3 regions of the Bradyrhizobium sp. USDA 376 genome follow, and region 3 is predicted to be linked to each of the others. Evidence: predicted binding sites of a transcription regulator. Region 3 holds the regulator's gene; each other region holds the start of a gene.

Region 1 (4,393 bases), 4.6 Mb from region 3:
TCGCGACGCCCGCGATCAGGCCGCCGCCGGAGGCCGGCGCCACCACGATATCGGGGCTGAGGCCGAGCGTTGCCATGTCTTCCGCGATCTCGCGGCCGGCGGTGCCCTGCCCTGCGATCACGAAGGGATCGTCATAGGGTTTTACAAGTGTGGCGCCGCGCTTCTCGGCGATGCCGCGCGAGATCGCCTCGCGATCATCCTTGTCGCGATCGTAAAGCACGACTTCGGCGCCGTAGGATTTGGTGCGCTCGCGCTTCGACAGCGGCGCATCCGCCGGCATCACGATCGTCGCCTGCATGTCGAGGATCTTGGCTGCCGCCGCCACGCCCTGGGCGTGGTTGCCGGAGGAGAACGCGACGACGCCGCCGGCGCGCTTGTCCTGCGGGATCGAGAACACCTTGTTGAAGGCACCGCGGAACTTGAAGGAGCCGGTGCGCTGGAGCATCTCCGGCTTCAGGAACACTTTGGCACCGACGCGCTCGTTGAGCACGGGAAAGGACAACAGCGGGGTGCGGATGGCGTAGGGCGCGATCACGCGCGCTGCGGCATCGATGTCGGCGGGGCCGATCGGAAGGAGCTGTTCGGTCATGGCCCAAACTTATCGCGCCAGCCTGAGCGCGGGCAAGACACCTCCGCGCGATGAACCCTGGTTTCAGGCTACGAAACTAACCGGCTCGGCCCCATTCCTGCCTGATAGCACCGCCCCGACCGCCTGGATGCTGTCGATGAAGACCCGTGCCGAGGCCTCCCAGGTGTAGTTGGCGGCGAATTCGACGCAGTCCTGCCGGCAGACACCGAGCGCGGCGAAGCAGGCATTGCGCAGATCGTGATCGAGAGCGCCGACCGGCGCATCGCCGATGACGTCGCGAGGACCCTTCACCGGGAAGGCCGCGACCGGCAGGCCGCTCGCCAGCGCCTCCAGCAGCACCAGGCCGAACGTGTCGGTCTTGCTGGGGAACACGAATACGTCGGCGGCGGCATAGATATCGGCCAGTTCCTCGCCGTGCTTCTCACCAAGGAAGATCGCATCGGGATAGGCCTCTTCGAGCGCGGCGCGCGCCGGGCCGTCGCCGACAATCACCTTGGTGCCGGGCAGGTCGAGGTCGAGGAAGGCCTCGAGATTCTTCTCCACCGCGACGCGGCCGACCGACAGGAACACCGGCGCCGGCAGACAGAGATCGACTGCGCGGGGGTGGAACAGGCCGGTGTCGACACCGCGCGGCCACAGCACGACATTGTCGAAGCCGCGCTCGGTCAGCTCACGTGCAAGCGCCGGCGTCGCCGCCATCACGGCGCGGCTTGGCGCATGGAAGCGGCGCAGCGCCCGCCAGATCAGCGAGCCCGGGACCGGCACGCGAGCGCGGACATATTCGGGAAAGCGGGTGTGGAAGCTGGTCGTGAACGGCAGCTTGCGCTGGCGGCAATAGCGGCGGACCATCAGGCCGATCGGCCCCTCGGTCGCGATGTGGATGCTGTCGGGGCGCGCCTCCTCGATCAGCCGCGCGATCCGCGCCGGACGCGGCATCGCAAGGCGCACGTCGCGATAGCTCGGCATCGCAAAGGTACGGAACGATTGCGGCGTCAGGAACGTGAACTCGACGCCAAGACCTTCAACGCCAAGACCTTCGACGTTAAGCCCCTTGGCGGCATCAGCCAGCTTGGTCAGCGTCCGAACCACACCGTTGACTTGCGGGTGCCAGGCGTCGGTCGCGACCAGGATGCGCATCAAATGGCCCTTGTTATGCAGCTCTCGCTGCGACCTGCGGGACTTGTGCCGGCTTCTGCAACTGGTCCGCCCAGGTGATGATCTCGAAATGGCCGTCGTCGTGCTCGACCAGGGCGGTGCAGCTCTCCACCCAGTCGCCGCAGTTCATGTAGCGGATGCCGGCCTCGTCGCGGATCACGGCATAGTGGATGTGGCCGCAGATCACGCCGTCGGCCTCGTGCCGCCGCGCTTCGGCGGCGAGCGCCTGCTCGAACGCGCCGATATAATTGACGGCGTTCTTGACCTTCTGCTTGGCCCATTGCGACAGCGACCAATAGGGCACGCCGAACATGCGCCGGAAGAAATTGACGAAGCGATTCATCTGGATCGCGAAGTCGTAGGCCTTGTCGCCGAGATGGGCGAGCCAGCGCGCGTTCTGCACCACGAGATCGAAGATGTCGCCGTGGATGACGAGATAGCGCTTGCCGTCCACGCCGGTGTGGACGGTGTTCTCGACCACGTCGATGCCGCCGAAATGCGTGCCGTAATAGTTGCGCAGGAACTCGTCGTGATTGCCGGGAATGTAGATGATCTTGGCGCCCTTGCGCGCCTTGCGCAAAAGCTTCTGGACGAGGTCGTTATGGGACTGCGGCCAGTGCCAGCTCGATTTCAGCGCCCAGCCGTCGACGATGTCGCCGACGAGGTAGATCGTGTCGGCATCATGGTAGCGCAGGAAGTCGAGCAGAAGGTCGGCTTGAGAACCGCGGGCTCCGAGATGAACGTCGGAGATGAACAACGTGCGAAAGCGCCGCTCCGGGCTCTCGTCACTCACATCGTAACTTCCCATGCGCCAGCCTGTAACAATGTCCCGTGACAGGGGGATGACCGATTGAACCCTTGAGGCACCTTCAAATACGAATCACGCCTTGCCTCGCCCTTCCCCGCGAATATCAGTCGCATGCGACAATCAGGCGACATGGCGCCGCAGCGGTGTCCGCAAAACCACGGAACCGCATGGCCTTATTGGTTAACGGAGGCGCGACTGCGCCGCGCGAACGCACGCCGTCAGTAAAATTTGTGGAAATGATGGATCGGCCCGTGGCCATGGCCGACGCTGAAGCGGTCGGCAGCCGCGATCGCTGCACTGATCCACGCCTTGGCGTTGCGCACGGCAAGCTCCAGATCCTCGCCCTTGGCGAGCCCCGCTGCGACCGCTGAGGACAGCGAACAGCCGGTGCCATGGGTGTTTTGGGTTGCGATGCGCGGCGCGGCGAGCGCGGTCGTGTGTCCGGAGGTGACGAGATAGTCGATGCTCTCGGCGCCCTCGCCGTGCCCGCCCTTGATCAGGACCGCGCGGCAGCCGAGCGCCAGCAGCCGCCGCCCCTGGGCCTCGATCTCGGCCTCGCTCGCCGCAACGTGCTCGCCGAGAAGAGCCGCGGCCTCCGGCAGGTTCGGCGTGATCACAGAGGCCAGCGGCATCAGTCTCGTGCGCAAGGCGTCGACGGCTTCGGACGCCAGCAAGCGATCGCCCGAGGTCGCCACCATCACGGGATCGAGCACGATGTGGCGCGGCTCCCAGCGCGACAGCGCCGCCGCGATCGCATCGATGCTGTCGGCCTGGCCGACCATGCCGATCTTCACCGCGCCGATGTCGAGGTCGGAGAACACCGCATCGATCTGGGCGGTGACGAACTCGGCCGGCACGGCGTGAATGCCGGTGACGCCGCGCGTGTTCTGCGCCGTCAGCGCCGCGATCACGGAGGCGCCATAGACGCCGAGCGCGGCAAAGGTCTTCAGATCCGCCTGGATGCCGGCGCCGCCGCTGGAATCCGACCCGGCAATGGTGAGCGCAACGGGCGTCGTCATCGCCGGATACGTTCGTTTGAGAAGGACACGGCCATGCCCTGTCCTAGCGCGCCCCCGACGTGCCAGCAAGCCGGGCCGGCCATGGGCCAGCGAATCAGGTGGAGGGCTGCCCCCCGGACCGCCCGTCTTCCCGCAATCGTGCACATTCCGCGAAAATATGACCTCGGCATCGACCGGCCTTGGCATCGATTCCGATGAATGAGAGGTTGGCCCGTGGATTCGTCCACAACGCCATGTTGCGGGCCAGCCTCGGCCCGAACTCCTCTCGGGAACCGATCATGTGGGCCTATTTCGAACGCCTCCTCGACTCCTCGATGCTCTCCCCGCACGGCATCTGCCTGCGCTGGGAGCCCGAGCTGATATGGCTGCACGTGGTCTCGGACGCCAGCATTGCGCTGGCGTATTTCTCGATTCCGTTCGCGCTTGCGATCCTCGTCACCAAACGGCGCGACCTCAAGTTCGGATGGGTGTTTTGGGCGTTCGCCGTCTTCATCATGGCCTCTGGCCTGACGCATGTGCTGTCGATCTACACGCTGTGGGTGCCGGTCTACGGCATCGAGGGCATCGTCAAGGCGCTCACCGCCGTGGCATCGGTCTTCACCGCGGGTGCGCTCTGGCCGCTGCTGCCGAAGATCCTGAGCATCCCCTCGCCGTTCGAGCTCCGGCAGGTCCAGGCCGCGCTCGAGGAGGAGGAGAGCAAGAACCGGGATGCGGCGCAGCTGCTCGGCCAGGTCAGTGAAACCCAGCGCGCGCTGCGCGAGAGCATGACGCGCCTCACCGCCGTGGTCGACACCGCGGTCGACGGCGTCATCCTGTTCGACG
Region 2 (4,393 bases), 2.4 Mb from region 3:
TTTTCCCAGTGCGCCGGTGGAGTGGATTGCAATCGCGAGCACGCCGGCCATCGGGCCAAGCCCGAACGCGATCACGAAGACCAGTGCGAACACGATGCCAGGCACGGTGCGGGCGAATTCGAGCAGACGCCGCACCGTGAAGCGCAGCCAGGGCGCGGGTGAAGTGTTCTCGGCCGCGAAGAAGTTGAGCGCGAAAGCGAAAGTCGCGCCGATCAGCGTGCCGACATAGCTGATCAGCACGGTCTCGCCCAACATCTTCAGCCATTTGCGCCAGCCCCACAGCCATTCGCCGATATCGGTCCAGACGCGCTGGCCGTTGTCGAGCGTGAGGATGCGATCGAAATAACTGACGAAGTTGCCGAAATAGGTGAACAGCGTGCGCAGATTCACTTCCGCGCCGATCGCGGCGAGAAGCAGCGCGGCGGCGAATACCGCAACGCCGAGCAGGAGACGAAGCCGCCTGCGCGCGACCGCCTGATTATAAGCAGCGTTCAGCGCAGCCAGTTGCTGCTCGGGCAGAATCGAAACCGCGACGGTCATAGGATCGGGGAGAGTGTCCGCTCAAAAGAGAAAGAGCCGGGTCCATCGACCCGGCTCGAGTAGCTCGTCCTGAAAGCTCAGGACGCCTTCTTCTTACGCAGCGCATCGACGAACTTGATCAACTCGATCGTGCCATCCCAGTCCTTGGTGGTGGCGGGATGGAAACCCTTCTTCTGGCCGTCGGAGAGACGGTCGAACGCGGCCTTGTCCTTGGCCGGCGCGTCGAAGAACGCCTTGGCGATGGCAGCCTTGGCGTCTTCCGGCAGGTCGGAATTGTAGGCATAGGGGCCGTTGATGATCGGCGCCGACTTGTGGATGATGCGGAAATCGCCCTTCTTCATCGCCGAGCCGTCGGCATTCTTCAGCATGCCCTTGATCAGCATCTGCGCCAGCGTGGAGTCGTCGTCGCTGGTCCACTGGTTGGCGGCAACGTCGACCGTGCCCTGCGCCAGCGCCAGCATCGCGTTCTCGTGGCTGCCGGTAAAGACGACCTTGCTGAAATAGGTGTCGGCATCCGGGATGCCCATCTTGTCGAGCTCGAAGCGCGGCACGTTGTTGCCAGAGGTCGAGTTCGGGTCGACGAGACCGAGGTTCTTGCCCTTGAGGTCATCGACCTTCTTGTAGGCGCTGCTCGCCTTGACGAAGAACACCGAATAGTAGCCGGTCGAGCCGTCGGCGTTGATGTCGTTGGCGAAGGCGTCGGTCTTGACGCCGGTGAGGCGGGCGCGGGCGAACGAGGCCGAGCCGTAGCTGGCGATGTGGATGTTGCCGGCGCGCTGGCCCTCGATGACGGCGGCGTAGTCGTTGGCGATGCGCAGCGTGACCTTCACGCCCAGTTCCTTGGAGAGATAGCTCACGAACGGCGCCCACCGCTCGGTGACGCCGGAGGCGTTCTCGGCCGGAACGACGGCGAAGGTCAGCTCGGGATATTTGGCCTTCCAGTCTTCGGCGGACGCGGAGGCGGTGAAGGCGAGCGCGGCTGCGCCGGCAATGATTAATCTGCGAGTGATCATGATACCCTCTTCATCGGTTGGGGTCGGTTGACGCAAAAACTGGCAACTGAACAGGTGCGCCGTGGCTCAGGCGGCCGCGGCGGTTCCGAGCGCCGGCACGCCCTCGGGCGCCGGGACAGGCATGCCACCCATGACGTCGGCGGCTTCGAGATCGTAGAGCTCGCGCGCAACGTGATCGGTCAGCGCGGACGGCGCGCCATCGAACACCACGCGGCCGGCGGCCATGCCGATCAGGCGGTCGCAATAGGTGCGGGCGAGATCGAGCGAATGCAGGTTGCAGAGCACGGTGATGCCGAAGTGCTTGTTGATGCGCAAAAGCGCATCCATAACGATCTTGGTGTTGCGCGGATCGAGCGAGGCGATCGGCTCGTCGGCGAGGATGATGTCGGGCTGCTGCACCAGCGCGCGGGCGATCGCCACGCGCTGCTGCTGGCCGCCGGAGAGCTGGTCGGCGCGCTGGGCCGCGAGCGAGGCAATGTCGAACTGCTCGAGCGCGGACATCGCCAGCGCCTTGTCGTGCTCGGGCCAGATCTGCGACAGCGAGCGCCAAGCCGGCATGGTGGCGAGACGCCCCATCAGGACGTTGGTGAGGACGTCGAGCCGGCCGACCAGGTTGAACTGCTGGAAGATCATCGCCGAGCGGGCGCGCCACTGCCGCAGCTCCTTGCCGCGCAACGCGGTGACGTCGATGCCGTCGAACAGGATGCGCCCCTGCGTCGGCGTCACCAGGCGGTTGATGGTCCGGAGCAGCGTCGACTTGCCGGCGCCGGATCGTCCGATCACACCGACGAAACCGCCGGGGGAGATTTGAAACGAAGCGTCGTCCACCGCGGCTTTTGCGCCAAAGCGGCACGTCAGACCTTCAACCACCAGCATGCAGGGCTCCAGAATAGCTGGAGCCAACCGCTAACGCCGGCGCTTGACACTTGTGTGACACGCGCGTTGCGGTGCGGCGATCCTACACACATCATCCCCTGTCATCGTCATGTCATGACATTGTCATCAAGCCACTCGAAGAGGATTGCCTGCCCTCGAACGTTCGGACGCAACATGGCCGGCAAGGTGCTTTCGGTCCAACCGACCATCGACGCTTCCGCGAAGCTCCATGAGACCAAACTCGGCGCCTACACCGAGGTCGGCGCGCGCACCATCCTGCACGAGGTTACGATGGGCGATTACTCCTATGTCGTGAACGACGCGCAGATCACCTACACCACGATCGGAAAGTTCTGCTCGATCGCGGCGATGACGCGCATCAACCCGGGCAATCACCCGATGCACCGCGCGACGCAGGCCCACTTCACCTATCGCTCCAGCGCCTATTTCGAAGGCGAGAGCGACGACACCGAGTTCTTCGACTGGCGGCGCCAGTATCACGTTCATATCGGCCACGATGTCTGGATCGGCCATGGCGCGATCGTACTGCCGGGCCGCAACATCGGCACCGGTGCGGTGATCGCAGCCGGCGCCATCGTCACCAAGGACGTGCCGGCCTACACCATCGTCGCCGGCAATCCGGCGCGCATCGTGCGGCGGCGGTTCTCGGAGGAGATCGCCGGACGGCTTGCGCGGCTCGCCTGGTGGGACTGGGATCACGACAAGTTGCGTGAAGCCCTGCCCCATTTCCGCAGGCTCGGGATTGAAGATTTCCTCGCCACGTATGAAGCACGGACAAGTTCCCCTCGCGACAGCAAGAAAAGCGCAATCGCGTGACAGACATTTTCCTTGAAGGCGGCCGGGCCCTGATCGGCACCGAACTCGTTGAAACGTCCTTGGCAGTGTCCGGGCCGGATATCGCGGAGTTGGACGCTTCTCGCGGCCGCGCGCGGCTCGCGATTGATGCGCGCAACCTGCTGGTGCTGCCCGGCATCGTCGACCTGCACGGCGATGCCTTCGAGCGGCAGATGATGCCGCGCGCCGGCGTCGACTTCCCGATCGACGTCGCGCTCGCCGACAGCGACCGCCAGGCCATCAGCAACGGCATCACCACCGTGTTTCACGCCACGACCTGCTCGTGGGAGCCGGGCCTGCGCAGCGCCGACAACGCGCGCGGCCTGATGGAGGCGATCGATCGGCAGCGCCCGCAATTCGCCGCCGACACCCGCTTCCACCTGCGGCACGAGACCTACAATCTCGACGCCGAGGACGAGATCGCACAGTGGCTCAGCGAGGGCCGCGTCGATCTGTTCGCCTTCAACGACCACATGGACGGCACCGTTGCCGACATGGCCAAGCCGCGCAAGCGCAACCGCATGGTGGAGCGCACGGGGCTGTCGAGCGAGGATTTTGACAAGCTGGTCGATCGCGTGGTCTCGCGCGCCGCTGACGTGCCGGCGTCGGTGTCGCGGCTTGCCGCGGCCGCCCGCGCGGCCGAGGTGCTGATGCTCTCGCACGACGATGCCACGCCGGCCATGCGCCAGGAATTTCGCGAGCTGGGCGCGATGATCGCGGAGTTTCCGATCAACGAGGAGACGGCGCGCGCAGCAGCAAGCCATGGCGACGCCATCGTCTACGGCGCGCCGAACGTCGTGCGCGGCGGCAGCCACACCGGCTGGACCAGGGCATCCGACATGATCGCCAAAGGGCTCTGCTCGGTACTGGCCTCGGACTATTATTATCCCGCACAGCTGCTCGCCGCCTTCCGCCTCGCCGCCGACGGCGTGCTGCCGCTGACGAAGGCCTGGGATCTGGTCTCGGCCGGCCCGGCACGCGCGACCGGCCTGACCGATCGCGGCCAGCTCGCGCAAGGACGCCGCGCCGATATTCTGCTCGTCGACAACAGCGCGCCGTTGCGGCCGCGGATCATTGCGGTGATATCAGGCGGAAAGCTCGTGCACCTC
Region 3 (4,393 bases):
GCTGCCGGAAGCGCCCGCCAAGGTGACGGTGCGCAACCTCAACTTCTATTACGGCGAGCACCACGCGCTGAAGAACATCAACCTGACGCTCGGCACCAACCGCGTCACGGCGTTCATCGGCCCGTCGGGCTGCGGCAAGTCGACCCTGCTGCGCATCTTCAACCGGATGTACGACCTCTATCCGGGCCAGCGCGTCACCGGTCAGCTGATGCTCGACCAGACCAACATCCTCGACCCCAAGCTGGACCTCAACCTGCTGCGCGCCCGCGTCGGCATGGTGTTCCAGAAGCCGACGCCGTTCCCGATGACGATCTACGAGAACATCGCCTTCGGCATCCGTCTCTATGAGAAGATCTCGAAGTCCGAGATGGACGACCGCGTCGAGAAGGCGCTGCGCGGCGGCGCGCTGTGGAACGAGGTCAAGGACAAGCTCAACGCCTCGGGCCTGTCGCTCTCCGGCGGCCAGCAGCAGCGCCTCTGCATCGCCCGCACCGTCGCGGTGCGCCCCGAGGTGATCTTGTTCGACGAGCCCTGCTCGGCGCTCGACCCGATCTCGACCGCCAAGGTCGAGGAGCTGATCCAGGAGCTGTCCGAGAACTACACGATCGCGATCGTCACCCACAACATGCAGCAGGCGGCGCGTGTCTCGGACAAGACCGCCTTCATGTATCTCGGCGAGCTGATCGAGTTCGACGACACCAGCAAGATCTTCACGTCGCCGAGCGATCGGCGCACGCAGGATTACATCACCGGCCGGTTCGGCTGAGGAGACAGGACATGGGTTCTGAACATACCGCAAAAGCCTTCGACACCGACCTCCAGGAGCTCACTCGCCTGGTCGCCGAGATGGGCGGGATTGCCGAGCGCATGATCGTCGATTCCGTCGACGCGCTGATCCGCCGCGACGTCGCGCTCGGCCAGCGCGTGGTCACCACCGACGCAGATCTCGACGCGCTGCAGAAGCGCATCGAGGAGCGCGCCGTGCTCACCATCGCGCGCCGTCAGCCGATGGCGGTGGATCTGCGCGAGATCGTCGGCGCCATGCGCGTTGCGACCGATCTGGAGCGCATCGGCGACCTCGCCAAGAACATGGGCAAGCGCGTTGCCGCGCTGGAGACCGATTTCCATCCGCTGAAACTGTTCCGCGGCCTGGAACACATGACCGATCTCGTGCAGCAGCAGGTCAAGTCGGTGCTGGACGCCTATGCCGCGCACGATCTGCCGGCGGCGATGGCGGTGTGGAAGGGCGACGAGGAAGTCGACGCCATCTGCACCTCGCTGTTCCGCGAGCTCCTCACCTACATGATGGAGGATCCGCGCAACATCTCGTTCTGCATCCATCTGATGTTCTGCGCCAAGAACATCGAGCGGATCGGCGACCACGCCACCAACATCGCCGAGACCGTGTTCTACATGATCGAGGGCCAGGCCATCACCGACAAGCGGCCGAAGGGCGACATGACGACCTTCGCCACGACGGTCCCGAATACCTGAAGACTCAAGGAGCGACGAGCCGATGGGCGCACGCATTATGGTGGTTGAGGACGAGGAAGCTCTCACCGAGCTTCTCCGCTACAACCTCGAAGGCGACGGCTATGACGTCGAGACGGTGATGCGCGGCGACGACGCCGACACCCGCCTCAAGGAGCACATCCCGGACCTGATCGTGCTCGACTGGATGCTGCCGGGCCTCTCCGGCATCGAGCTGTGCCGGCGGCTGCGCACCCGCCCCGAGACCAAGCAGCTTCCGATCATCATGCTCACCGCGCGCGGCGAGGAGAGCGAGCGGGTGCGCGGGCTTGCGACCGGCGCCGACGACTACATCGTCAAGCCGTTCTCGGTGCCGGAGCTGCTGGCGCGGGTGAAGGGCCTCCTGCGGCGCGCCAGCCCCGAGCGGCTCGCCACCGTGCTCGCCTATGGCGACATCGAGCTCGATCGCGAGAAGCGCCGCGTGGCGCGCTCGGGCCGGCCGATCGATCTTGGCCCGACCGAATATCGCCTGCTGGAGTTCTTCCTGGAGCATCCCGGCCGCGTGTTCTCGCGCGAGCAGCTGCTCGACAGCGTCTGGGGCCGCGACATCTACATCGACGAACGCACCGTCGACGTCCATATCGGCCGCCTGCGCAAGCTGCTCAATCTCGGCCGCGAGCAGGACCCGATCCGCACCGTCCGCGGCGCGGGCTACGCGCTCGATGATCGCTTTGCGAAGGCCGAGCAGACGTAAGGCTTGCAGGCGTTTGTTTGGCGAGCTGTCGCCACACGCTCAGTGTCGTCCCGGACAAGCGTAAGCGCAGATCCGGGACCCATAACCACAGGGCGTGATTGTTTTGCGAAAAGGTAACTCCGAGTCCCCGTAACCACACACCTTGCGGTGGCTGATGGGGTGGACGGCCCCCTACGGCATCAGTGTGCCAGAATGAGGTTGTTGCAAATCTCAGACAAGGGAGCCGTCCGTGAGCGAGATTATCCGAATTGGGATCGATACGTCGAAGCATATTTTTCAACTGCATGGGGTGGACGCGGCGGAGCGGCCAGTGCTGCGCAAGCGGCTGACGCGCAAGCAGATGCTGGAGTTTTTTGCCAAGCTGCCGGCGACGCAGGTGGGGATGGAGGCCTGCGGGGCGGCGCATTACTGGGCGCGGGAGCTGGGCAAGCTGGGCCACGAAGTGAAGTTGATGGCGCCACAGCACGTGAAGCCCTATGTCAAGCGCAACAAGAACGACGGGCGCGACGCTGAGGCCCTGTGCGAGGCGATGAGCCGGCCGACGATGCGGTTCGTGCTGGTGAAGAGTGCCGAGCAGCAGGCCGCGTTGATGCTGACGGGCTTGCGCGAGCAGATGATCGCCCGGCGCACCCAGCTTAGCAACATGATCCGCGGCTATGCGGCTGAGTTCGGGATCACGGCGGCCAAGGGGCTCAGCCAGGTCGAGCCGCTGTTGGCGCAGATCGCGCAAGACGAAAGCGTGCCGGAACTGGCGCGCGATCTGTTGGCGCAGCAGGGCCGCCAGTACGCGCAGTTACAGGAGGAACTGAAGACAATCGAAGCCAGGCTGAAGGCCTGGCACCGTGCCAACCCGGACAGCCGGCGCCTTGCAGAGATTCAAGGGATCGGGCCGATCGGTGCGCCTGAGCTGATCATGAAGACGCCGGATCCGCACGCGTTCAGCTCCGCAAGGCATTATGCGGCCTGGATTGGGCTGTCTCCGAAAGACCATTCCACTGCCGGCAAAACCCGTCTCGGCAAGATCACCCGTGCTGGAGACGAGCGGCTGCGCAGCGTCCTGGTGGCGGGAGCGACCGCCGTGATCAAGCAGGCCATGTGCGGCCGCGGTCATCCGTCACCTTGGCTGTTGGCCCTGCTCAAGCGCAAGCCGCCCAAGCTCGCAGCCGTGGCGCTCGCCAACAAGAATGCCCGCATCGCCTGGAAGCTGATGGTGACGGGGGAGAGATACGACGGCGCTCGGATGCGGGCTGCATCCGCGGCTGCCGCCTAAGACAGATCAGCCGATCGGGTTCGCCCGACCGGCCGAGCCGGAGCTGCAAGAGGAGTAGATGGTAGGATCGATCGATCCGAGGTGCGAGACATCCCGTGGGACCCATCGGCCGAACCCAGGTCGCGTGGTTGATTGGAGCTCGCGTCGCGGAAACCATCTTGGCCAGCGGTTCAAATCAACCGCACCAACAGGCCGGACATATGGATGCAAGCGATCCGATCAGACCGCCAAGCCTCTTGTGCCACGGGGGCCGTCCACATATGGGTCCCGGATCTGCGCGCGCTTGAGGCGCGCTTGTCCGGGACGACATCGGAGCGTTGAGCCGTCATCGTGTGACGGCTGCAATCAGCTAGATCAACAAACTTACCGCGTGCCCGGCTTCGCGGGCGCGCGGCGGCGATCGGCCGCGGGCTGATAGGCCACGCGCGAGTGCTGCGCGCAGTAGGGAAGGCCGGAGAGCGCCTTGCCGCCGCAGAAGAAGAAATCCGGGCTCGAGGGATCGCCGACCGGCCAGTGGCAGGTCGCCTCGTTCAGCTCGAGCAGCGACAGCCGCTGGCTCATCGGCACCACGTTGTCGTAGGTCACCGGTTCAGCCTCGACCTCGACCTCGAAGGCCTGCGCCAGCGCGGTGTTGCCGCGTGCAATGGGGCGGCTGACCCGCATCATGTGCTGAGCGGGACGCGCCTTGCGCGGCCGGGGAGCTGCCGATGAGGGGCTCTTGGCGCGGCCGGACAGGCCGAGCCTGTGCACCTTGCCGATCACGGCATTACGGGTCACGTTGCCGAGCTCGGCTGCGATCTGGCTGGCCGACAATCCGGCCTCCCAGAGCTTTTTCAGCTGCTCGACGCGATCGTCGGACCAGGTCAAAACCGTCATTGCACCCTTTCCCTCGCCGTGCG

Evidence for each region. The regulator PhoB, encoded in region 3, activates phosphate uptake and scavenging genes when phosphate is short. The targets are predictions, from matches to a motif close to TGTCATNNANCTGTCAT.
Region 1: ACVJ19_RS37160 (UDP-2,3-diacylglucosamine diphosphatase) is a predicted target of PhoB. The motif match lies at 2,576-2,592, and genes of this name have one in related genera.
Region 2: phnC (phosphonate ABC transporter ATP-binding protein) is a predicted target of PhoB. The motif match lies at 2,540-2,556, and genes of this name have one in related genera.

Annotation. Positions count from the first base shown of each region.
Region 1 covers NZ_JBSSGN010000001.1:7,882,539-7,886,931, forward strand. The annotation lists gene ACVJ19_RS37150 (threonine/serine dehydratase) at 1-589, opposite strand, end outside; gene ACVJ19_RS37155 (glycosyltransferase family 4 protein) at 653-1,726, opposite strand; gene ACVJ19_RS37160 (UDP-2,3-diacylglucosamine diphosphatase) at 1,740-2,552, opposite strand; gene thiD (bifunctional hydroxymethylpyrimidine kinase/phosphomethylpyrimidine kinase) at 2,771-3,571, opposite strand; gene ACVJ19_RS37170 (PAS domain S-box protein) at 3,850-4,393, shown strand, end outside.
Region 2 covers NZ_JBSSGN010000001.1:905,964-910,356, forward strand. The annotation lists gene phnE (phosphonate ABC transporter, permease protein PhnE) at 1-540, opposite strand, end outside; gene phnD (phosphonate ABC transporter substrate-binding protein) at 618-1,553, opposite strand; gene phnC (phosphonate ABC transporter ATP-binding protein) at 1,620-2,429, opposite strand; gene ACVJ19_RS04160 (chloramphenicol acetyltransferase) at 2,604-3,266, shown strand; gene ACVJ19_RS04165 (alpha-D-ribose 1-methylphosphonate 5-triphosphate diphosphatase) at 3,263-4,393, shown strand, end outside.
Region 3 covers NZ_JBSSGN010000001.1:3,322,134-3,326,526, forward strand. The annotation lists gene pstB (phosphate ABC transporter ATP-binding protein PstB) at 1-766, shown strand, start outside; gene phoU (phosphate signaling complex protein PhoU) at 778-1,494, shown strand; gene phoB (phosphate regulon transcriptional regulator PhoB) at 1,517-2,224, shown strand; gene ACVJ19_RS15530 (IS110 family RNA-guided transposase) at 2,454-3,494, shown strand; gene ACVJ19_RS15535 (GcrA family cell cycle regulator) at 3,858-4,370, opposite strand.